DNA from 4 places in the Enterobacter sp. PL_is379 genome. Region 3 is predicted to be linked to each of the others. Evidence: predicted binding sites of a transcription regulator. Region 3 holds the regulator's gene; each other region holds the start of a gene.

Region 1 (5,879 bases), on a different contig from region 3:
GCTACGACGAAGACGAAGACCAGGAAGAGCTGGAAATGTCGCTTGAAGAGATTATCGAGTACGTGCGTGTGGCGGCACTGCTGTGCCACGACAACTTCACGCGCTCACAGCCGACCGCGCCGGAAGTCCGCAAGCCAACCTTACATTAAGAAAAATAACGCACAGGAGGGTGTCATGGTTATCTCAAGTCAAGAGTATTCGCGCCGCCGTCAGGCGCTGCTTGCAACAATGCAGCCGGGCAGCGCCGCGCTGATTTTTGCTGCGCCCGAAGTGACGCGCAGCGCCGACAGCGAATATCCTTATCGCCAGAGCAGCGACTTCTGGTACTTCACCGGCTTTAACGAGCCGGAAGCGGTACTGGTGCTGATTAAGAGCAATGACACCCACAACCACAGCGTGATTTTCAACCGCGTGCGCGATCTGACGGCCGAAATCTGGTTTGGCCGCCGCTTAGGGCAAGAGGCCGCACCGGAAAAGCTGGGCGTTGACCGCGCGCTGGCGTTTAGCGAAATCAACCAGCAGCTCTATCAATTGCTTAACGGCCTCGACGTGCTCTATCACGCGCAGGGCGAATATGCGTACGCTGATGAGATTGTCTTTACCGCGCTGGATAAGCTGCGCAAAGGCTCGCGCCAGAACCTGTCCGCACCGGCCACGCTGACGGACTGGCGTCCGGTGGTGCATGAGATGCGCCTGTTCAAGTCTGAAGAAGAGCTGAATTTGATGCGTCGTGCGGGCGAAATCAGCGCCCTGGCGCACACCCGCGCGATGGAGAAATGCCGTCCCGGGATGTTCGAATACCAGCTGGAAGGCGAAATTCACCACGAATTTAACCGCCACGGCGCGCGCTATCCCTCCTACAACACCATCGTTGGCGGCGGGGAAAACGGCTGCATTCTGCACTACACCGAAAACGAAAGCGCTTTGCGCGACGGCGATCTGGTTCTGATTGACGCCGGCTGCGAATTTCAGGGCTACGCGGGGGATATCACACGTACCTTCCCGGTGAACGGTAAATTCTCACCGGCACAGCGCGCGATTTACGACATTGTTCTCGAATCCCTTGAGACGGCGCTCAGGCTGTATCGTCCCGGAACCTCCATGCAGGAAGTGACCGGTGAAGTGGTGCGCATCATGATTACCGGTCTGGTCAGGCTCGGGATCCTGAAAGGGGATGTCGACACCCTGATTGCTGAAAATGCGCATCGACCGTATTTCATGCACGGCCTGAGCCACTGGCTGGGGCTGGACGTGCATGACGTTGGCGCTTACGGCACCGACCGTTCGCGCGTGCTGGAGCCGGGCATGGTGTTAACGGTGGAGCCGGGTCTGTATATCGCGCCGGATGCCGACGTGCCTGAAGAGTACCGCGGGATTGGCATTCGTATTGAAGACGACATCGTGATTACCGAAACCGGTAACGAAAACCTGACCGCGAGCGTCGTGAAAAACGCTGACGATATTGAGGCGCTGATGGCAGCGGCACGCGCATGAGCGTGATTATCGTTGGCGGCGGCATGACCGGGGCTACGCTGGCACTGGCCATTTCACATTTGACGAAAGGCCAGCTTCCGGTGCACCTGGTGGAAGCCGTTGCGCCAGAGGCGTCCAACCACCCCGGTTTTGATGCCCGCGCCATTGCGCTCGCGCAGGGCACCTGCCAGCAGCTTTCCCGCATTGGCATCTGGCAGGCCATTGCCGACTGCGCCACGGCAATTAAAACCGTTCACGTCAGCGATCGCGGCCATGCTGGCTTTGTCACCCTGGACGCGCAGGATTATCGTATTGATGCTCTTGGGCAGGTGGTTGAGCTGCACGACGTCGGATTGCGTCTGTTCCGCCTGCTCCAGGACGCGCCGGGCATCACGCTGCATTGTCCGGCGCGCGTGGCCAGCGTGAGCCGCAGTGAGGCGTCGGTTAGCGTGACGCTGGAAAACGGCACCGTCCTTGAAGGCCAGCTTCTGGTCGCCGCGGACGGTTCGCGCTCGTCGCTCGGCGCCCAGTGTGGCGTGGAGTGGCGGCAGCAGCCTTACGGCCAGGTGGCGGTCATTGCGAACGTCGCTACCGCAGCTGACCACGACGGCAGGGCGTTTGAGCGCTTTACGCAGCATGGCCCGCTGGCGATGCTGCCGATGTCGGACGGGCGCTGTTCCCTCGTCTGGTGTCACCTGCAGGATAAAGCTGAAGAGGTGAAGGCCTGGTCAGACGAACGTTTTTGTACCGAGTTGCAAAAAGCCTTTGGCTGGCGGCTGGGGCGTATCACCCATGCCGGCCAGCGGGCGGTCTACCCGCTTTCGTTGACTACGGCGTCTCAGTCCATCTCCCATCGTCTGGCGCTTGTCGGTAATGCCGCGCAGACGCTGCACCCCATCGCGGGGCAAGGGTTCAACCTTGGTTTACGCGACGTCATGAGCCTGGCGGAAACCCTTTCGCAGGCATGGGGTGAGCAAAAAGACTGTGGGGCGTATTCGGTGCTGAGCCATTACCAGAAGCGCCGCCAGGCGGATAAAGAGGCCACCATCGGTGTGACCGATGGTCTGGTCCATCTTTTTGCCAATCGCTGGGCACCGCTGGTTGCGGGCCGCAACCTCGGGCTTATGGCGATGGAACTATTCATTCCGGCACGTGACGTGCTGGCGCAGCGGACCCTGGGTTGGGTCGCGCGTTAAGGAGTTATCACCGTGCAAAATGTTGATGTCGCCATCGTTGGCGGCGGAATGGTCGGACTGGCATTGGCCTGTGGTTTACAGGGCAGCGGCCTGCGCGTGGCTGTGCTGGAGCAAAAGCAGCCTCAGCCCGTTGCCCCGGATGCCCCGCCGGAACTCCGCGTCTCGGCGATCAATGCCGCCAGCGAGAAATTGCTGACGCACCTTGGCGTCTGGTCAGATATTGTGGCGCAGCGCGCCAGCTGCTATCACGGCATGGAAGTGTGGGATAAAGACAGCTTTGGTCATATTGCTTTTGATGATGAAAGCATGGGCTATAGCCATCTGGGTCACATTGTTGAAAACGCGGTGATCCACCACGCGCTGTGGCAGAAAGCACAGCAGTGCAGCGACGTGACCCTGATTGCGCCTGCGCAGATCCAGCAGGTGGCGTGGGGCGAAAACGAGGCGTTTATCACCCTGCAGAGCGGCGACATGCTGACCGCGCGTCTGGTGGTCGGTGCTGACGGTGCCAACTCCTGGCTGCGTAATAAAGCCGATATCCCGCTGACCTTCTGGGACTATCGTCATCACGCGCTGGTGGCAACGATCCGCACCGAAGAGCCGCACGGCGGCGTGGCGCGCCAGATTTTCCACAACGACGGCATACTGGCGTTCCTGCCGCTTGCCGATCCGCACCTGTGCTCGATTGTCTGGTCCCTGGTGCCGGAGAAAGCCCAGCAGATGCAGGAGGCAACGCCGGACGCCTTTAACCAGGCGCTGTGCGTGGCCTTTGATAACCGCCTTGGCCTGTGCACGCTTGAAAGCGAGCGTCAGGTGTTCCCGTTAACCGGCCGCTACGCGCGTCAGTTTGCCGCGCACCGTCTGGCGCTGGTGGGGGATGCGGCGCATACCATTCATCCGCTGGCCGGGCAGGGCGTTAACCTTGGCTTTATGGACGCGGCGGAGCTGGTCGAGGAGCTGCGTCGCCTGCATCGCGAAGGGAAGGACATCGGGCAGCATCTCTATCTGCGCCGCTACGAGCGCAGCCGCAAGCACAGTGCGGCGATGATGCTGGCGGGCATGCAGGGCTTCCGCGAGCTGTTTGCCGGGGCGAATCCGGCGAAAAAACTGCTGCGCGATATCGGCCTCAAGCTGGCCGATACCCTTCCTGGCGTCAAACCTCAACTCCTCCGTCAGGCGATGGGTCTTAACGACCTGCCGGACTGGCTACGTTAATTTAGACCCCTGTCACACTTTATTTTCCCGGCCTCCGCGCCGGGGAAATGCCCTCGTTTGAAATATTCTAATTTCACGTCATTTTTCGCATTAGATAATCTAATGTCGCGTTTTTCTTGTTACGGAAATTCGGCCCGATTTTCCGCACGAAATATCACCATGTGCTAAATCCTGTTAGATCATTGTTAATTTTGTGCGGGGTTAATCGCATTTTTCCAGTGAATAACTCTGTAGGCTTTTTAGCGTTTTTTGGTCATAAGCTAATGTGATGACCCATTTTGCCTTATGGTTAACCGCCGGTTTCGGTGGTAAGTTCAGGTAAAAGAGAACGTTTGCGTCGGTGCCCGAACGCGGGGCCGATACCGGGTTTCACGGTGAATTTTTCAACGAGGACAAGATGGCTCAACAGACTCCTTTGTACGAACAACACGTGTTATGCGGCGCCCGCATGGTGGACTTCCATGGCTGGATGATGCCGCTGCACTACGGCTCGCAGATTGATGAGCACCACGCGGTGCGCACCGATGCCGGTATGTTCGACGTGTCCCACATGACGATTGTCGATCTGCACGGTAGCCGCACCCGGGAGTTTTTGCGTTATCTGCTGGCAAACGACGTCGCCAAACTGAAGACGCCGGGTAAAGCGCTCTATACCGGCATGCTGAATGCCTCGGGCGGCGTGATTGATGACCTTATCGTCTATTACTTCACTGAAGATTTCTTCCGCCTCGTTGTAAACTCCGCCACCCGCGAAAAAGACCTCCCCTGGATCACCCAACACGCCGAACCTTATGCCATCGACATCACCGTCCGTGACGATCTGTCGCTGATCGCCGTGCAGGGGCCGAACGCGCAGGCGAAAGCCGCCTCTCTGTTTAACGACGAACAGCGCAACGCCACCGCTGGCATGAAGCCGTTCTTCGGCGTGCAGGCGGGCGATCTGTTTATCGCCACCACCGGCTACACCGGTGAAGCGGGCTACGAAATTGCTATGCCAAACGAGAAGGCCGCTGATTTCTGGCGTGCGCTGGTGGAAGCGGGCGTGAAGCCTGCGGGCCTGGGCGCGCGCGATACGCTGCGTCTGGAAGCGGGGATGAACCTTTACGGTCAGGAGATGGATGAAGGCGTCTCTCCGCTGGCCGCCAACATGGGCTGGACCATCGCGTGGGAACCGGCTGACCGTGACTTCATTGGTCGTGAAGCGCTGGAGATGCAGCGCGAGAAGGGCACCGAACAGCTGGTGGGCCTGGTGATGACCGAGAAGGGCGTGCTGCGCGGCGAACTGCCGGTGCGCTTTACCGATGCTGACGGCAATCCTCGTGAAGGCGTGATCACCAGCGGAACCTTCTCACCGACGCTGGGCTACAGTATTGCACTGGCACGCGTGCCGGCGGGGATTGGCGAAACGGCGGTGGTGCAAATCCGCAACCGTGAAATGCCGGTCAACGTAACCAAACCGATTTTTGTTCGCGCCGGTAAGCCGGTCGCCTAATCATTTTTATCAGGAGAACTTCAATGAGCAATGTGCCAGCAGAACTGAAATACAGCAAAGAACACGAGTGGCTGCGCAAAGAGGCGGACGGCACTTACACCGTAGGGATCACCGAGCACGCGCAAGAGCTGCTGGGCGACATGGTGTTTGTTGACCTGCCTGACGTGGGCACGACCGTTAGCGCGGGCGACGACTGCGCCGTGGCGGAGTCCGTAAAAGCGGCCTCTGACATCTACGCCCCTGTGAGCGGCGAAATCGTTGCCGTCAACGACGCGCTGAGCGATTCGCCAGAGCTGGTGAACAGCGAGCCTTATGAAGGCGGCTGGATCTTCAAGATCAAAGCCAGCGACGAATCCCAGGTTGCCGCGCTGCTGGATGCGACCGCGTACGAAGCACTACTGGAAGACGAATAACGTTGTGCCGGATGGCGCTGCGCTTATCCGGCCTACAGCTCAACGTAGGCCCGGTAAGCGTTAGCGCCACCGGGCAACAGCGTTACAGAT
Region 2 (5,879 bases), on a different contig from region 3:
GATATGGCGCTCGACGTGCCGATGATGCGCCTGGTGCAGGGCGACGTGGGGTCCGGTAAAACGCTGGTCGCCGCCCTGGCGGCCCTGCGCGCGATCGCCCACGGTAAACAGGTGGCGCTCATGGCGCCGACCGAGCTGCTGGCCGAGCAGCACGCCAATAATTTCCGCGCCTGGTTTGCGCCGCTGGGGATTGAAGTGGGCTGGCTTGCCGGGAAGCAAAAAGGCAAAGCGCGCCTTGCGCAACAGGAGGCTATTGCCAGCGGGCAGGTGCAGATGATTGTCGGCACGCACGCCATCTTCCAGGAGCAGGTGCAGTTTAACGGCCTTGCGCTGGTGATTATCGACGAGCAGCACCGCTTCGGCGTGCACCAGCGTCTGGCATTATGGGAGAAAGGCCTGCAGCAGGGCTTCCACCCGCATCAGCTGATCATGACCGCTACGCCGATCCCGCGCACCCTGGCGATGACGGCCTACGCCGATCTGGATACCTCCACCATCGACGAACTGCCCCCGGGCCGTACGCCGGTCACAACGGTCGCCATTCCTGACACGCGCCGCAGCGATATCATTGACCGCGTGCGCAACGCCTGCACCCACGAAGGGCGCCAGGCCTACTGGGTCTGTACGCTGATTGAAGAGTCGGAACTGCTGGAAGCGCAGGCTGCCGAAGCCACGTGGGAAGAGCTTAAGCTGGCACTGCCGGAGCTGAACGTGGGCCTGGTTCATGGACGCATGAAGCCTGCCGAAAAACAGGCGGTGATGCAGTCGTTTAAGCAGGGCGAGCTGCATTTGCTGGTCGCCACGACGGTCATTGAAGTGGGTGTGGACGTCCCGAACTCCAGCCTGATGATTATCGAAAACCCGGAGCGCCTGGGCCTTGCCCAACTCCACCAGCTGCGCGGGCGCGTTGGCCGTGGCGCGGTAGCGTCCCACTGCGTCCTGCTCTACAAAGCCCCGCTCTCAAAAACAGCCCAGATGCGTCTGCAGGTGCTGCGCGACAGCAACGACGGTTTTGTGATTGCGCAAAAAGACCTGGAGATCCGCGGCCCTGGCGAGCTGCTGGGCACGCGTCAGACGGGGAACGCGGAATTCAAAGTGGCGGATTTGCTGCGCGATCAGGCCATGATCCCCGAGGTTCAGCGCCTCGCCCGCCACATTCATGAACGCTACCCCGAACAGGCGGCAGCGTTAATTGAGCGCTGGATGCCGGAAACCGAACGCTATTCAAACGCCTGATTCAGGCAAACATCGGCAGCATCAGGTACAGCTTAATCACCAGCGCGTTGACGATATCAATGAAGAACGCCCCGACCATCGGGACCACCAGAAACGCCATGTGCGAAGGCCCGAAGCGTTCGGTGATCGCCTGCATGTTGGCGATAGCCGTTGGGGTAGCCCCCAGACCAAACCCGCAGTGACCCGCCGCCAGCACCGCCGCATCGTAGTTTTTGCCCATCATCCGCCAGGTCACGAACATGGCATACAGCGCCATAAACAGCGCCTGTACCGCCAGAATCGCCACCATCGGCAGCGCCAGCGAGGCCAGCTCCCACAGCTTGAGGCTCATCAGCGCCATCGCCAGGAACAGCGACAGGCAGACGTTGCCGAGCACCGACACCGCCCGTTCAAACACCCGGTAGAAGCCCATCAGCGCCAGACCGTTGCTCAGGATCACCCCGATAAACAGCACGCAGACAAACGTCGGCAGTTCAAACGCTGAGCCCGCCAGCCATTGCGCAACCACTTTGCCCACGGTCAGGCAGATGGCGATCGTCGCGATGGTTTCAATCAGCACCAGCGAGGTAATGCTGCGCCCGACGTCCGGCTTTTCAAATGCGGTCGGCACCAGCTCATCGTCCGGCCTGCCGTCCGGCGTGGTGGAGTGCTTCACCAGATAGCGCGCCACCGGGCCGCCAATCAGGCCACCCAGCACCAGCCCAAAGGTCGCGCAGGCCATCGCCACCTCCGTCGCGTTTTCAAACCCGTAGCGCTCGATGAACAGCTTGCTCCATGCGGCCCCGGTACCGTGGCCGCCCGAAAGGGTAATTGACCCCGCCAGCAGCCCCATCAGCGGATCCAGTCCCAGCAGCGTCGCCATCCCGATGCCGATAGCGTTTTGCATCAGCAGCAGCCCCACCACCACAATCAGGAATACGCCGAGCACTTTACCGCCCGCCCGCAGGCTCGCCAGATTGGCGTTCAGGCCGATGGTGGCAAAGAAGGCCAGCATCAGCGGGTCCTTCAGGGACATATCAAAATCGATTTCCCAGCCCATGCTTTTTTTCAGCACCAGCAGGGCCAGCGCCACCAGCAGACCACCGGCGACAGGTTCAGGAATGGTGTATTTCTTCAGAAGAGAAACGCTATGTACCAGCTTACGGCCAAGCAGTAAGACCAGCGTTGCGGCAACAAGTGTCGACAACGTATCGAGATGAATCATAAAAGGCTCCTGTTTTGCGCGTGTTCCATACACACGCGGCGTTATCCTGGGCCGGTTTGCGCTCTTCATGAGCTCCCGGCGCGAAAAAGTGTAATTTTTTTTCCCGATACGTTGTAGAAAACCTGCTCACAGCGGCAGATTTTCTTCCCTTTTTTTGCTGGCAATCGTTTGCTTTTACCAGGTGGTCAGATAAAATGCCCGCTTTTCCACCGTGGGATTGCCGCCGATGTCCGTTAACACCATAGAGTCGCCTGATGCGCAACCGATTGCGCAGAAGCAAAATAGCGAACTGATTTACCGCCTTGAAGACCGCCCGCCGCTGCCGCAAACGCTGTTCGCCGCCTGCCAGCATCTTCTGGCGATGTTTGTTGCGGTGATCACCCCGGCGCTGCTGATTTGCCAGGCGCTCGGTTTACCGGCGCAGGACACGCAGCACATTATCAGCATGTCTCTTTTTGCCTCCGGCGTGGCCTCGATTATTCAAATTAAAGCGTGGGGTCCGGTGGGGTCGGGATTATTATCGATTCAGGGCACCAGCTTTAACTTCGTGGCGCCCCTGATCATGGGCGGTACGGCCCTGAAAACCGGCGGTGCAGATGTCCCGACCATGATGGCGGCGCTGTTCGGCACGCTGATGCTGGCCAGCTGTACGGAGATGGTGATCTCCCGCGTTCTGCATCTGGCTCGCCGCGTTATCACCCCGCTGGTTTCCGGCGTCGTCGTGATGATTATCGGCCTGTCGCTGATTCAGGTGGGTCTTACCTCCATCGGCGGCGGCTATGCCGCAATGAGCGACCACACCTTCGGCGCGCCGAAAAACCTGCTGCTGGCAGGCGTCGTGCTGGCGATCATTATTCTGCTTAACCGTCAGCGTAACCCTTACCTGCGCGTGGCCTCGCTGGTGATCGCCATGGCGGCGGGTTACCTGCTGGCGTGGGCGCTGGGCATGCTGCCGGAGAACACCGCGCCGACCAACAGCGCACTGATCACCGTTCCTACGCCGCTGTACTACGGTCTGGGCATTGACTGGGGTCTGCTCCTGCCGCTGATGCTGGTCTTTATGATCACCTCTCTGGAGACCATCGGTGATATCACCGCCACCTCCGACGTCTCCGAGCAGCCGGTGTCCGGCCCGCTGTACATGAAGCGCCTGAAAGGCGGCGTGCTGGCGAATGGCCTGAACTCGTTTGTCTCTGCGGTATTCAACACCTTCCCGAACTCCTGCTTCGGTCAGAACAACGGCGTGATCCAGCTGACCGGCGTGGCCAGCCGCTACGTTGGCTTCGTGGTGGCGCTGATGCTGATCGTCCTCGGCCTGTTCCCGGCGGTGAGCGGCTTTGTGCAGCACATCCCTGAGCCGGTGCTGGGCGGCGCAACGCTGGTGATGTTCGGGACGATCGCGGCCTCCGGCGTGCGTATCGTCTCCCGCGAGCCACTGAACCGCCGCGCGATCATGATTATCGCCCTGTCACTGGCCGTCGGTCTGGGCGTTTCCCAGCAGCCGCTGATCCTGCAGTTTGCACCTGACTGGGTAAAAAACCTGCTCTCTTCCGGCATTGCCGCAGGCGGTATCACCGCTATCGTGTTGAACCTCGTTTTCCCGCCTGAGAAAAATTGATTTCTCTCACGGCAGGCAGTCAATGCCTGCCGTGACATCTAATTACACCATTCCCGCCTTGAGGATTGCGCATAAATCGTGCATAACTCCCTTATGTGCGTTTTGCGGGATGGAAGACCATGAAATTTATTGGAAAGCTCCTCATCTATCTTCTGGTAGCCCTGCTCATTGTGATGCTGGCGCTCTACATTCTGCTCCAGACCCGCTGGGGCGCGTCTCAGGTCAGCAGCTGGGTGACGGTGAATACCGATTACGAACTCAGTTTCGACAAGATGAATCACCGCTTTTCGTCGCCTTCCCACCTCATTCTGGAAAACGTCACCTTCGGTCGGGACGGAAAACCCGCCACCCTGGTTGCCAAAAAAGTGGATATCGGCCTGAGTAGCCGCCAGATAACCGATCCGCTGCACGTGGACACCATCACCCTGTTCGACGGCACGCTTAATCTCTCCCCACAGACCGCGCCGCTGCCTTTCCAGGCCGATCGTCTGCAGTTGAACAACATGGCGTTCAACAGCCCGAATACCGAATGGGACCTGAGCGCGCAGAAGGTGACGGGCGGCGTCAGCCCATGGCAGCCAGAAGCGGGCAACGTGCTGGGTAATCACGCGCAGATCCAGATGAGCGCAGGCTCGCTGACTCTGAACGGCGTACCGGCCACCAACGTGCTGATCGAGGGCCAGCTTAACGGCAAGGAGGTGGTGCTGAACACGATTGGTGCCGATATGGCCCGCGGCTCACTCACCGGCTCCGCCCTGCGCAACGCCGACGGGAGCTGGATTATCGACACCATGCGCCTGAACGAAATCCGCCTGCAGAGCGATAAAATGCTGACCGCGTTCTTCGCGCCGCTGGCCACCATACCCTCTCTGCAGATTGGTCGTCTGGACGTGACCGACGCCCGGCTTCAGGGCCCGGACTGGGCGGTGACCGATCTCGATTTAAGCCTGCGCAACCTGACTCTCAGCAAAGGCGACTGGCAGAGCCAGGAAGGCCGCCTGTCGATGAACGCCAGCGAGTTTATCTACGGCTCGCTGCATCTGTTTGACCCGATCCTGAATGCGGAGTTTTCCCCGCAGGGAATGGCGCTGCGTCAGTTTACCTCCCGCTGGGAAGGCGGCATGGTGCGCACCTCCGGCAACTGGCTGCGCGACGGTAAAGCGCTGGTGCTGGACGATGTCGCCATCGCCGGGCTGGAGTACACCCTGCCGCAGAACTGGAAAACGCTGTGGATGGCGCCTCTGCCGGAATGGCTGAACAGCGTCACGCTGCAAAAATTCGGCCTAAGCCGCAACCTGGTGATCGACATCGATCCTGCCTTCCCGTGGCAGATCACTTCTCTGGACGGTTATGGCGCAAACCTGCAGCTGGTGAAAGATCGCCAGTGGGGCGTCTGGGGCGGCAGCGCGACCCTGAACGGCGCGGCGGCGACCTTTAACCGCGTCGACGTACGTCGTCCGTCGCTGGCGCTGAATGCCAACGCCGCCACGGTGAACATTACCGACCTGAGCGCGTTTACCGAGAAAGGTATTCTGGAAGCAACGGCGACGGTTTCTCAGCTTCCGCAGCGGCAGACTACGGTGAGCCTGAACGGGCGCGGCGTGCCGCTCAACGTACTGCAGCAGTGGGGCTGGCCTGCGCTGCCGATTGCGGGCGACGGCAATATTCAGCTCACCGCCAGCGGCAGCGTGCAGGCCAATGCGCCACTGAAGCCAACGGTGAACGGCAAGCTGAGTGCAGTGAATATGGATAAACAGCAGGTGCAGCAGACGATGGCGGGCGGTGTAGTTTCAACACCGCCCTCACCCCAGCCCTCTCCCT
Region 3 (5,879 bases):
ACATGCCGACGGAAACGATCCGGTCGAACTGCTCGTTCAGGTCACGGTAGTCCTGCAGCCGGATATCCACATCAAGACCCTGACAGCGCTCTCGCGCCATTTTTTGCTGTTCCGCTGAAATCGTGACGCCCACTACGCTGACGCCATAGTGCTTCGCCATAAAATACGCCAGCCCACCCCAGCCGCAGCCGATATCCAGCACGCGCATGCCGGGCTGTAGCTGCAGCTTCTCGCTAATCAGACGCAGCTTTGCCTGCTGCGCTTCCTCAAGCGTCGACGCGTCTTTCCAGTAGGCGCAGGAGTACTGCATGAACGGGTCCAGCATACGGCTGAACAGGTCATTGCCGAGATCGTAATGCTCTTTGCCGACGATCCACGCGCGTTTTTTACTTTGCAGATTGAACAGTCGGGCAGAGGCGACGCGCAGGGTGTCTTTCAGATTGCGCGGGAGTTGGTTTTCCAGACCGGCACGCAGCACGCTGGCAAAAAAGGTATCCAGACGTTCGCACTCCCACCAGCCGTCCATATAACTTTCTCCCAGGCCTAACGATCCCTCCCGCAATACGCGTTTAAAAAAGTCGGGATGTTTAACCTGAGGATCGGATGGCGATGATCCATTGATAGTGATGCCTGCTCGACCTAACAGTTCACTGACGATCCGGGACCAGTTATCGTCCGGAACGCTGACTTCTTCTATACACGATGAACTCATAGCTTCTCCATCACCCTGATGTGATCAGAACCTTCAAACAGCGTAGACGCTTTTTTTGGTTTGTGAGAAATCTCACGGTAAATACCGCGAGGCTAATATCCGACGTAGAACAGAGGAAGGGAGATAACCCTTGCCGAAATGCCTTCCATGGTAAAACGGGAGCACTCCGGCTCCCGTTAACACTTAATATTTATCGTATTTAATCGAACCAAATTTAGTATAGGCCTCAAAATTTGGTGATTCAATAGAAAATTGTTAGCAACCTAATCACTGAAATGTAACATGATTTCTGGCGCAATCAGGCATGCGAGGTTTCCACCTGAGCGCCGCTATCCTGCTCACGCTGCGCGGAGGCCTGCATGCGATAGCCCATCACCGCCAGCGCAACGGTGACCAGCATCACGCTGGTGGTGGTTAACAGTGGCGTCGCAATCAGCGCCGAGACCACCAGACTTGCCAGGAAGCACAGACCCAGCTGCAGGGTATTTTGCAGCGCGGCGGCGCGGCCTGTCGCCTGCGGGAACGGACGCAACGCCTGTGCCACCACGATCGGGTAAATCGCCCCGTTCGCCACGGCCATCACGCAGAAGGGAATCAAAATTTCAGCCAGGCCCGCGCCCGGAATAAACCCGACGGCCCAGGTACCGATGACGCTCAGCGCATACAGCACCAGCAGCCATGGCAGCATCTGCTGACCTTCCCATTTTTGCAGCGCCGCGCGGCAGCCGTACCCGCCCACCAGGAACGCGATGGTCTGCGGAACATAGCTCAGACCGATGGCCGCCGGGCTGTAGCCCATATCGTGCAGAATAAACGGCGAACCGGTGAGCCACGCGAAGAAGCTGGCCGAACAGGCGGCATAAATCAGGACATTCCCGCGATACGCCTTGGCGCTCAGCAGGGAGGTGAAGGTAATCGGCTTCGCATCCGCATGCGCCTCTTTTTTATGCGCGGGCTTAAGGGCAAACGCCGGCAGCATCAGCACCAGCGTGATGGCAAACAGCGTGGCAAAAATGGCCTGCCAGTCAAAGTGCGCGAGGATCCAGCTGCCCAGCAGCGGAGCCAGGGCAGGGGAAAGACCCACCAGCGGCATAATGGTGGCGAAAATACGGTTTGTGCGGTTAGCCGGATAGTAGTCGGTCACCAGCGCCTGCCAGGTCACCGCCGCAGCACAGACGCCCACGGCCTGAATAAAGCGCAGCACCAGCAGCCAGGTGGCATCGCGCACCCACAGCATCCCCAGGCAGCCCACGGCAAAAATGGCCAGACCCAGCAGCAGTACCGGTTTACGACCAAAGCGATCCGAGAGCGGTCCCCACAGCAGCTGCGCGAAAGCAAAACCGGCAAGGAACAGGCTCAGGCTGGCGCTGATGGCCGCCGCAGGGGTTTGCAGGTCTTCCTGCATCGCGGCAAACGCGGGCAGGTACATGTCGGTGGCCAAAAAGCCCAGCACGCTTAAGCCGCCGAGCCAGACTAAAAATCCTTTCCTGGGTTGCATTCTCTTATTCTCCTGAGGAGGCAGGTGTACGTTGGCGCAGAGTGTAGGGAGTGCAAAGCCGCTTGTGAAACGCTAATATTTGGCGGGTGCATTCAAATTTTTTGCAGGCAGAAAATGTGGTCAGATTATTCTCTTGAAGTGGTCGATGCTGTCGCGCGTAACGGCAGCTTTAGCGGTGCAGCGCAGGAGCTGCACCGCGTCCCTTCGGCCATCAGCTACACGGTGCGTCAGCTGGAGGAGTGGCTGGCGGTTCCGCTGTTTGAGCGGCGCCATCGTGATGTGGAATTAACGCCCGCAGGGGCGTGGTTTTTGAAGGAAGGGCGTTCTGTTATCAAAAAAATGCAGATCACCCGCGAACAGTGTCAGCAGATCGCTAACGGCTGGCGGGGGCATCTTTCCATCGCGGTGGATAACATCGTTAAGCCGGAACGTACCCGGCAGATGATCGTCGATTTCTATCGTCATTTTTCAGATGTCGAGCTGCGGGTCTCGCAGGAGGTGTTCAACGGCGTCTGGGATGCGCTGGCGGACGGCAGGGCAGAGATGGCAATCGGGGCCACGCAGGCGATCCCGGTCGGGGGACGTTACGCCTTTCGCGATATGGGGATGCTGAGCTGGAAGTGCGTGGTGGCAAGCGATCATCCGCTGGCGGCGATGGAGGGGCCGCTCAGCGATGATACGCTGCGCAACTGGCCGTCGCTGGTGCTGGAGGATACCTCCCGTTCATTGCCCAAGCGTATCACCTGGCTTCTGGACAACCAGCGGCGGGTGGTGGCCCCTGACTGGGAATCGTCGGCGACGTGCCTCAGCGCCGGACTGTGCGTCGCGATGGTGCCCGTTCATTTCGCGCGTCCGCGCATCGATACCGGAGAGTGGGTTGAGCTGACGCTGGAGAATCCGTTCCCGGATGCGGCCTGCTGCCTGACCTGGCAGCAAAGTGATGTCTCGCCTGCGATGGCCTGGCTGCTGGATTATCTGGGAGACAGCGAAACGCTAAACCGGGAATGGTTACGGGAGCCAGCGTAGCTGGCCCCGTAAAGCGATTAACGACGGTAATCGCGGAACGGACCGTCCGCAACGGAACGGCGTTCGATAAGACGCGGGTGAACTTCAATGGACTGCGACTCTTCACGTTTGTTGACGATCCTGTCCATCAGCATATTGAAGGCCGTTTCGCCCAGCGAATCTTTCGGCTGGTGAATGGTGGTTAACGCTGGCGTGAAGAAACGCGCGTTACGCACGTTGTCATACCCGATCACGGAAATATCCTGCGGTACACGCAGACCCAGTTCGTCGGCAGCGCAGAGCGCGCCCATTGCCATGATGTCACCCCCGCAGAAAACGGCGGTCGGACGGTGTGGCTGGGAGACGATCTGCTGCATTGCGCGGTAGCCCGACTCCGGCTCAAAGTCACCCTGCACAATCCAGTTTTCCGGCACGTTGATCAGCGCTTCTTCCATCGCTTTCATAAAACCGGCCAGACGGCCCGCGCCGGTGTTGCGCTCCAGCGGACCGGGGATCACGCCAATCTCGCGGTGACCGCGTTCGATCAGATAACGACCGGCCATATAGCCGCCTTCGAAGGCATTATCGATAACGGAATCAGTGAAATCCGCGCGCGCTTCACCCCAGTCCATGACCACCATAGGAATATGGCGATACTCTTCGAGCATCGACAGCACGGATTCCGGGTACTCGGAACACATTACCAGCAGGCCATCAACGCGCTTTTGCGCCATCATCGACAGATAGGCGCGCTGTTTTTCAATGCTGTTCCACGCGTTGCCCAGAATCAGGGTATAACCTTTCTGGAAGCAGTTTTTCTCAACCGCTTCAATGATCTCGGCAAAATAGGCCGCTTCACTGCTGGTGGCCAGCAATCCAATGGACTTGGTGTGATTAACCTTGAGGCTGCGCGCAACCGCACTTGGCGAATAGTGCAGCTCTTTGATCGCTGCCCAGACGGCGTTGCGCGTCTCTTCCGCCACAAAGCGGGTTTTGTTAATTACATGTGATACGGTTGTAGTGGAAACGTTTGCGCGTTTTGCTACGTCTTTAATTGTTGCCATTAAATGTCACTCCAGACCATATCCTAAACTCCTGAAAAACTTGAAGGTAAACGTTTGCCTTCTCTCACCCTTATCACGCAATCTTGAATTGCGGCACGCCGGGAAAACGACACGGGACGTCAGGAGGGGGTCAATGGCCGGTACGCTAATAAATTTAGCGTGGAATTTTGTCCTATCTTGATGAAAAGGGGAAGAGGTAAAGTGTTTATCAGCCTAAATCCAGGAAGATTTTTGACGTAAATTATGCAAAAATGAGCAGGCTCACTTTTCGTGGGGGGATTAAAAGGAGAAAAATTGATGAGTTCCGATCTGAAGTTTTCGCTGTTCACCACCGTTATTGTGCTGGCTCTGATTGTCGCGGCCGGTCTGACGGCTGCGCTGCACTGATTTACGCGGAGGGAGAGCCTTCTCCCTCCCGATCGACCCGATTGTTACTTCTCTGGCAAAAATCTTTTGCCATTTTGTTAACTTCTCATTTTTTGTGATTGATGTCATGCTTTCCGCTTCTTTGTTCTGTGTCACCACATGACACGGCATCCGGAGTTGACGCATGAAAATCAATTTTCCCCTGCTGGCCCTGGCGATTGGCGCTTTTGGGATTGGCACCACTGAATTCTCCCCGATGGGGTTACTGCCCGTCATCGCCCGCGGCGTGGACGTCTCGATCCCTGCGGCAGGGATGTTAATCAGCGCCTATGCTATCGGCGTGATGGTGGGGGCGCCGCTGATGACGCTTCTCCTTTCGCACCGCGCGCGCCGCAATGCGCTGATTTTCCTGATGGCGATTTTCACCCTGGGCAACGTGCTTTCGGCCATTTCGCCGGACTACACCACGCTGATGCTGTCGCGTATTCTGACCAGCCTTAACCACGGCGCGTTCTTCGGGCTGGGATCGGTCGTGGCTGCCAGCGTGGTGCCAAAACATAAGCAGGCCAGCGCCGTAGCAACCATGTTTATGGGGCTAACGATTGCCAACATCGGCGGGGTGCCTGCGGCAACCTGGCTGGGGGAAGCGATCGGCTGGCGGATGTCATTCCTGGCGACGGCCGGGCTGGGCGTGGTCGCGATGGTGGCGCTGTTCTTCTCCCTGCCGAAAGGCAGCGCGGGTGAACGTCCTGACGTGCGCAGAGAGCTGTCGGTGCTGGTGCGCCCGCAGGTGCTCTCCGCGCTGCTCACCACCGTGCTGGGGGCAGGGGCGATGTTTACCCTCTACACCTATATTTCACCGGTATTGCATGACATCACCCACGCAACGCCTCTCTTTGTGACCGCGATGCTGGTGCTGATAGGCGTGGGCTTCTCGATCGGCAACTATCTCGGTGGGAAATTTGCCGACCGTTCCGTAAGCGGCACGCTGAAGGGCTTCTTAACCCTGCTGATTGTCATCATGATTGCCATTCCGTGGCTGGCGCGTAATGAGTTTGGCGCCGCGATCGCGATGGTCGTCTGGGGAGCCGCCACCTTTGCCGTGGTGCCGCCGCTGCAGATGCGCGTGATGCGTGTTGCGCATGAAGCGCCGGGCCTCTCATCGTCGGTCAACATCGGCGCCTTCAACCTGGGCAACGCGCTCGGTGCGGCGGCCGGTGGGGCCGTGATTTCA
Region 4 (5,879 bases), on a different contig from region 3:
CCATATCTTCTGACTTCAGGCGGTTCACTTCGCGCGCCATGTCGAACAGCACGGAGTAGGCTTCCGGGGTGTTGAAGTCGTCGTTCATCACCTCAACAAAGCGTGCTTCGAACGCTTCGCCGCCTGCCGCCGGAACAGACCTGTCGGTCCCGCGCAGCGCGGTGTACAGACGCTCCAGCGCCGAGCGCGCCTGCTTCAGATTCTCTTCGCTGTAGTTCAGCTGGCTGCGATAGTGGCCAGACATCAGGAAGTAGCGCACGGTTTCCGCGTCGTAATACTTCAGCACGTCGCGCACGGTAAAGAAGTTGCCCAGCGATTTCGACATCTTCTCGCGGTCAACCATTACCATCCCGGAGTGCATCCAGTAGTTCACGTACTCGCCGCCGTGGGCGCAGGTGGACTGCGCAATTTCGTTTTCGTGGTGCGGGAACATCAGGTCTGAACCGCCGCCGTGAATGTCGAAGTGCTTGCCCAGCTGTTTGCAGTTCATCGCGGAACACTCAATGTGCCAGCCCGGGCGGCCTTCGCCCCACGGGGATGGCCAGCTTGGCTCCCCCTCTTTGGACATCTTCCACAGCACGAAGTCCATCGGGTTACGCTTCACGTCAACCACGTCGACACGGGCACCGGCCTGGAGCTGATCCAGATCCTGACGGGAAAGCGAACCGTAGGTTGGGTCCGTTGGCACCGAGAACATCACGTCACCGTTGTCCGCAACGTAGGCGTGACCGCGTGCGATCAGCTTTTCGGTGATCTCGATGATTTCGTGAATATGGTGGGTCGCGCGCGGCTCGCTGTCCGGGCGCTGAATATTCAGGGCGTCGAAATCTTTGTGCATCTCGACGATCATGCGATCCACCAGCGCGACAAAGCTTTCGCCGTTCTCATTAGCGCGCTTGATGATTTTGTCGTCGATGTCGGTGATATTACGCACGTATTTCAGGGTATAGCCCAGAAAACGCAGGTAGCGTGACACCACGTCAAAAGCGACAAAGGTACGGCCATGGCCAATGTGACAGAGATCGTAAACCGTAATACCACACACGTACATGCCGACTTCCCCGGCATGGATAGGTTTAAATTCCTCTTTTTGGCGCGTCATTGTATTAAAGATTTTTAACATCGAAGATTCCATGTAAACACGTGTGTGGTTGAAAACCGGCTATTCTACCCGTAATTCAAACCCGAAGCAGCACACAATGCAAGGTGATCGCATCCTGTGGTTATGCTATAACAAGCCCCTATAGATGACCCGAACGCGGGTCGACGTACCACAATAACGGAACAGGATGCAAAAATGGTTACTTTCCACACTAATCATGGCGATATCGTAATCAAAACCTTTGATGACAAAGCGCCTGAAACAGTTAAAAACTTCCTGGACTACTGCCGCGAAGGTTTCTACAACAACACCATTTTCCACCGCGTGATCAACGGTTTTATGATCCAGGGCGGCGGTTTCGAACCTGGCATGAACCAGAAAGCCACTAAAGAGCCGATCAAGAACGAAGCGAACAACGGCCTGAAAAACACCCGCGGCACGCTGGCGATGGCGCGTACTCAGGCACCTCACTCTGCAACCGCGCAGTTCTTCATTAACGTGGCGGACAACGACTTCCTGAACTTCTCCGGCGAAAGCCTGCAGGGTTGGGGCTACTGCGTATTCGCAGAAGTGGTTGAAGGTATGGACGTGGTTGACAAGATCAAAGCCGTCTCTACTGGCCGCAGCGGTATGCACCAGGACGTTCCGAAAGAAGACGTTGTGATTACAAGCGTGACCGTCAGCGAGTAATTCGTGGCGACACTCTTTATTGCGGATCTGCATCTGCAAACAGAAGAACCGGCGATAACCGCCGGTTTTCTGCGTTTTTTACGCGGTGAAGCGAAAAGCGCCGATGCGCTGTACATCCTGGGCGACCTCTTTGAAGCCTGGATTGGCGACGACGATCCTAACCCGCTGCACCGTGAAATGGCTTCGGCCATTAAAGCGCTGGTGGATTCCGGCGTCCCCTGCTACTTCATTCACGGCAACCGTGATTTCCTGATCGGCAAGCGCTACGCCCGTGAAAGCGGCATGACGCTGCTGCCGGAAGAACAGGTGCTCGACCTCTACGGCCGCAAGGTGCTGATCATGCACGGCGACACGCTCTGCACCGACGATACCGGCTACCTGGCGTTTCGCGCTAAAGTCCACACCCCGTGGATCCAGAAGGTGTTCCTTGCCCTGCCGCTGTTTATCCGCAACCGCATCGCCGCCAGAATGCGCGCGGGCAGTAAAGCCGCCAACAGCAGCAAATCCATGACCATCATGGACGTTAATCCTCACGCGGTGGTCAACGTGATGGAAAAACATGGCGTTCAGTGGTTGATCCACGGGCATACCCATCGTCCAGACGTGCATTCCCTTATCGCCAACGGCGAACCGGCCCATCGCGTGGTGTTGGGTGCATGGCACTCAGAAGGATCCATGGTCAAAGTCACGCCAGAGGGTGTGGAGCTGATCGCTTTTCCGTTTTAACCCCTTACAGTTCATTCTATTTTTTTGAACAATATTGGCAAATTGTTTCGATTTTAATCAGCCCGTGGTCGGCCTATTATTTATCACATCAGGGCAGCACGCCCTATCCCAGATAAATTACTTAAGGAATACGACCATGAAATCCATCAAAACTTTCGTTGCAGTTACCGCTCTTTCCCTGGCTTCCTTCGGCGCTTTCGCGCAGAGCGTCAGCGCAACCGGTTCAACCCTTGACCGCGCAGAAGCGAAAATTGCTGCACAGGCTGCTGAACAGGGCGCGTCTTACAAAATCACCAGCGCGAAGGTCGACAACCGCGTGTATATGACCGCAGAACTGACGAAATAATGATTGCCCTTCGACAAAAACAGACCGCCAGAATGCGGTCTGTTTTGTTATGAATTGATGGCAACAACGGCTCAAGATTTAACCGCGCAACCGTTTTCCTTGCCCGTATAACATGCTATTCTCTGTGCCCTCGAAAGCAGTGTGTTTCGCACCACAGGAGTTTTAAGACGCATGTCTTCCCGCAATAATCCGGCGCGTGTCGCCATCGTGATGGGGTCCAAAAGCGACTGGGCTACCATGCAGTTCGCCGCCGAAATCTTTGAAATCCTGAATGTTCCGCACCACGTCGAAGTGGTCTCCGCGCACCGTACACCGGACAAACTGTTCAGCTTCGCCGAAAGCGCCGAAGAGAACGGTTATGAGGTGATCATTGCCGGTGCGGGCGGCGCAGCACACCTGCCGGGCATGATTGCCGCCAAAACCCTGGTGCCGGTTCTGGGCGTCCCGGTACAAAGCGCCGCGTTAAGCGGTGTGGACAGCCTCTACTCCATCGTCCAGATGCCGCGCGGTATTCCTGTCGGGACGCTGGCGATTGGCAAAGCGGGCGCGGCGAACGCTGCCCTGTTGGCCGCGCAGATCCTGGCGACGCACGATAAAGCGTTACATCAGCGTCTGGCGGAGTGGCGTAAAGCCCAGACCGACGAAGTGCTGGACAATCCGGACCCGCGGGGTGCGGCATGAAGCAGGTTTGCGTCCTCGGTAACGGCCAGTTAGGCCGCATGCTGCGTCAGGCCGGTGAGCCGCTGGGTATTGCCGTCTGGCCCGTCGGGCTGGACGCTGAACCTGAAGCCGTACCGTTCCACCAGAGCGTGATCACCGCCGAGATCGAACGCTGGCCGGAAACCGCGCTGACCCGCGAACTGGCGCGTCATAACGCCTTCGTAAACCGCGACGTGTTCCCGATCATTGCCGACCGTCTGACGCAAAAGCAGCTGTTCGACAAGCTCGGCCTGCCGACCGCGCCGTGGCAGCTCCTGTCCGATAAAAGCGAGTGGAATGATGTTTTCGCGATGCTGGGCGAGCTGGCCATCGTGAAGCGCCGCGTGGGCGGCTACGACGGCCGTGGCCAGTGGCGTCTGCGCGCAGACGACACTGCCGAGCTGCCGGACGACTGCTACGGCGAATGCATCGTTGAGCAGGGCATCAACTTTAGCGGTGAAGTGTCACTGGTTGGCGCACGCGGGCACGACGGACATACCGTCTTTTATCCGCTGACGCATAACCTGCATCAGGACGGTATTCTGCGCACCAGCGTCGCCTTCCCGCACGCCAATGCTGAGCAGCAGGCGCAGGCAGAAGAGATGCTTTCTGCCATCATGCACGAACTCGGATATGTGGGCGTCATGGCGATGGAGTGCTTTATCACCCCGTCCGGTCTGCTGATCAACGAACTTGCACCGCGCGTGCACAACAGCGGCCACTGGACGCAAAACGGCGCGTCCATCAGCCAGTTCGAACTGCACCTGCGCGCGATCACCGACCTGCCGCTGCCGCAGCCGGTGGTGGACAGCCCGTCGGTGATGATCAACCTGATCGGCACCGATCTGAACTACGACTGGCTGAAGCTGCCGCTGGTGCATCTGCACTGGTATGACAAAGAGGTTCGCGCGGGTCGTAAGGTCGGTCACCTGAACCTGAACGACAGCGACACGGGCCGCCTGAGCGCCACCCTGGAAGCCATGATCCCTCTCCTGCCGCCGGAATATGCGAGCGGTATCGTCTGGGCACAGTCAAAGCTCAAGTAAGACATCTGCGCCGGGGAGTTGACCTTCCCCTTCCCCGGCGTACAATCCCCGCCCATTGCTGCTGAGTTTTCTTCTGGAATAACCATGAACGATGGAACGGACTATCGCGCGATCCTCGCGTCTGATACCCCTTTAATCGACGTTCGCGCGCCGATTGAATTTGCCCAGGGTGCGATGCCCGCCGCCATTAACCTGCCGTTGATGAATGACGACGAACGCGCCGCCGTCGGCACCTGCTATAAACGCCAGGGCCCCGAGGCCGCGCTGGCGCTTGGCCATAGTCTGGTGAACGGCGAGACGCGTGAGACACGTATTAACGCCTGGCGTGAAGCCAGCCTTGCCCATCCTGAGGGCTTTCTCTGCTGCGCGCGCGGCGGTCAGCGCTCGCACATCTCGCAGGCCTGGCTTAAAGAGGCGGGCATCGACTACCCGCTGATCCGCGGCGGCTATAAAGCCCTGCGCCAGACGGCGATTCAGGTGACGATTGAGCAGTCACAAAAGCCGATAGTGCTTATCGGCGGCTGTACCGGAAACGGTAAAACCCTGCTGGTGAAGCAGCACGCACAGGGCATCGATCTGGAAGGGCTGGCGCACCATCGCGGTTCGTCTTTTGGCCGCACGCTCACGCCGCAGCTTTCCCAGGCGAGCTTTGAAAACCACCTTGCGGTTGAACTATTGAAAAAAGACGCCGCGCGCTGGGTGCTGGAAGATGAAGGTCGGATGATTGGCTCTAACCACCTGCCGGAGTGCCTGCGCGACCGGATGGTTGAAGCGCCTATCGTGGTGGTAGAGGATCCGTTTGAAATCCGTCTTGAACGCCTGCGCGAAGAGTATTTCGACCATATGTGGGCGGATTTTTCTGCTGCCTACGGCGAGGAAGCGGGCTGGAAAGCGTACAGCGAGTACCTGCACCACGGCCTGTTCGCCATACGCCGCCGTCTGGGGCTACAGCGGTATGCAGAATTCACCGTGCTGTTAGATTCCGCGCTGCTGGAACAGCAACGATCTGGCAGCACGGACGCGCACTTCAGCTGGCTTGTACCGCTCCTGAACGACTATTACGACCCGATGTACGGCTATCAGCTGGAGAAAAAGGCGGAGAAGATTGTGTATCGCGGGACGTACGGCGAGGTAGCTGACTGGCTTAATCGCTAAAAGAAAGCCGGGTGGCGAGGTAAAAGCAAAACGGCAACCAGGGTTGCCGTTTTTAATGTTTGTTCCCTCTCCCCGTGGGAGAGGGTCAGGGTGAGGGCATCAGGCCGCACCCTAC

The links. The regulator PurR, encoded in region 3, represses purine synthesis genes. The targets are predictions, from matches to a motif close to CANGCAAACGTTTGCNTG.
Region 1: gcvT (glycine cleavage system aminomethyltransferase GcvT) is a predicted target of PurR. The motif match lies at 4,206-4,223, and genes of this name have one in related genera.
Region 2: gltS (sodium/glutamate symporter) is a predicted target of PurR. The motif match lies at 2,598-2,615, and genes of this name have one in related genera.
Region 4: purE (5-(carboxyamino)imidazole ribonucleotide mutase) is a predicted target of PurR. The motif match lies at 2,948-2,965, and genes of this name have one in related genera.

Annotation. Positions count from the first base shown of each region.
Region 1 is NZ_JBVPGT010000031.1:155,250-161,128, forward strand. Features, by position in the region: gene AC0TOY_RS17195 (YecA/YgfB family protein) at 1-149, shown strand, start outside; gene pepP (Xaa-Pro aminopeptidase) at 181-1,494, shown strand; gene ubiH (2-octaprenyl-6-methoxyphenyl hydroxylase) at 1,491-2,669, shown strand; gene ubiI (FAD-dependent 2-octaprenylphenol hydroxylase) at 2,682-3,884, shown strand; gene gcvT (glycine cleavage system aminomethyltransferase GcvT) at 4,282-5,376, shown strand; gene gcvH (glycine cleavage system protein GcvH) at 5,400-5,789, shown strand.
Region 2 is NZ_JBVPGT010000025.1:122,282-128,160, forward strand. Features, by position in the region: gene recG (ATP-dependent DNA helicase RecG) at 1-1,236, shown strand, start outside; gene gltS (sodium/glutamate symporter) at 1,238-2,440, opposite strand; gene xanP (xanthine/proton symporter XanP) at 2,667-4,058, shown strand; gene AC0TOY_RS07320 (AsmA family protein) at 4,178-5,879, shown strand, end outside.
Region 3 is NZ_JBVPGT010000028.1:87,227-93,105, reverse strand. Features, by position in the region: gene cfa (cyclopropane fatty acyl phospholipid synthase) at 1-712, opposite strand, end outside; gene punC (purine nucleoside transporter PunC) at 1,011-2,210, opposite strand; gene punR (DNA-binding transcriptional activator PunR) at 2,325-3,236, shown strand; gene purR (HTH-type transcriptional repressor PurR) at 3,254-4,279, opposite strand; gene cydH (cytochrome bd-I oxidase subunit CydH) at 4,577-4,666, shown strand; gene AC0TOY_RS11185 (MFS transporter) at 4,830-5,879, shown strand, end outside.
Region 4 is NZ_JBVPGT010000026.1:250,601-256,479, reverse strand. Features, by position in the region: gene cysS (cysteine--tRNA ligase) at 1-1,123, opposite strand, end outside; gene ppiB (peptidylprolyl isomerase B) at 1,298-1,792, shown strand; gene lpxH (UDP-2,3-diacylglucosamine diphosphatase) at 1,796-2,518, shown strand; gene AC0TOY_RS09160 (YdgH/BhsA/McbA-like domain containing protein) at 2,655-2,864, shown strand; gene purE (5-(carboxyamino)imidazole ribonucleotide mutase) at 3,036-3,545, shown strand; gene purK (5-(carboxyamino)imidazole ribonucleotide synthase) at 3,542-4,609, shown strand; gene mnmH (tRNA 2-selenouridine(34) synthase MnmH) at 4,694-5,764, shown strand.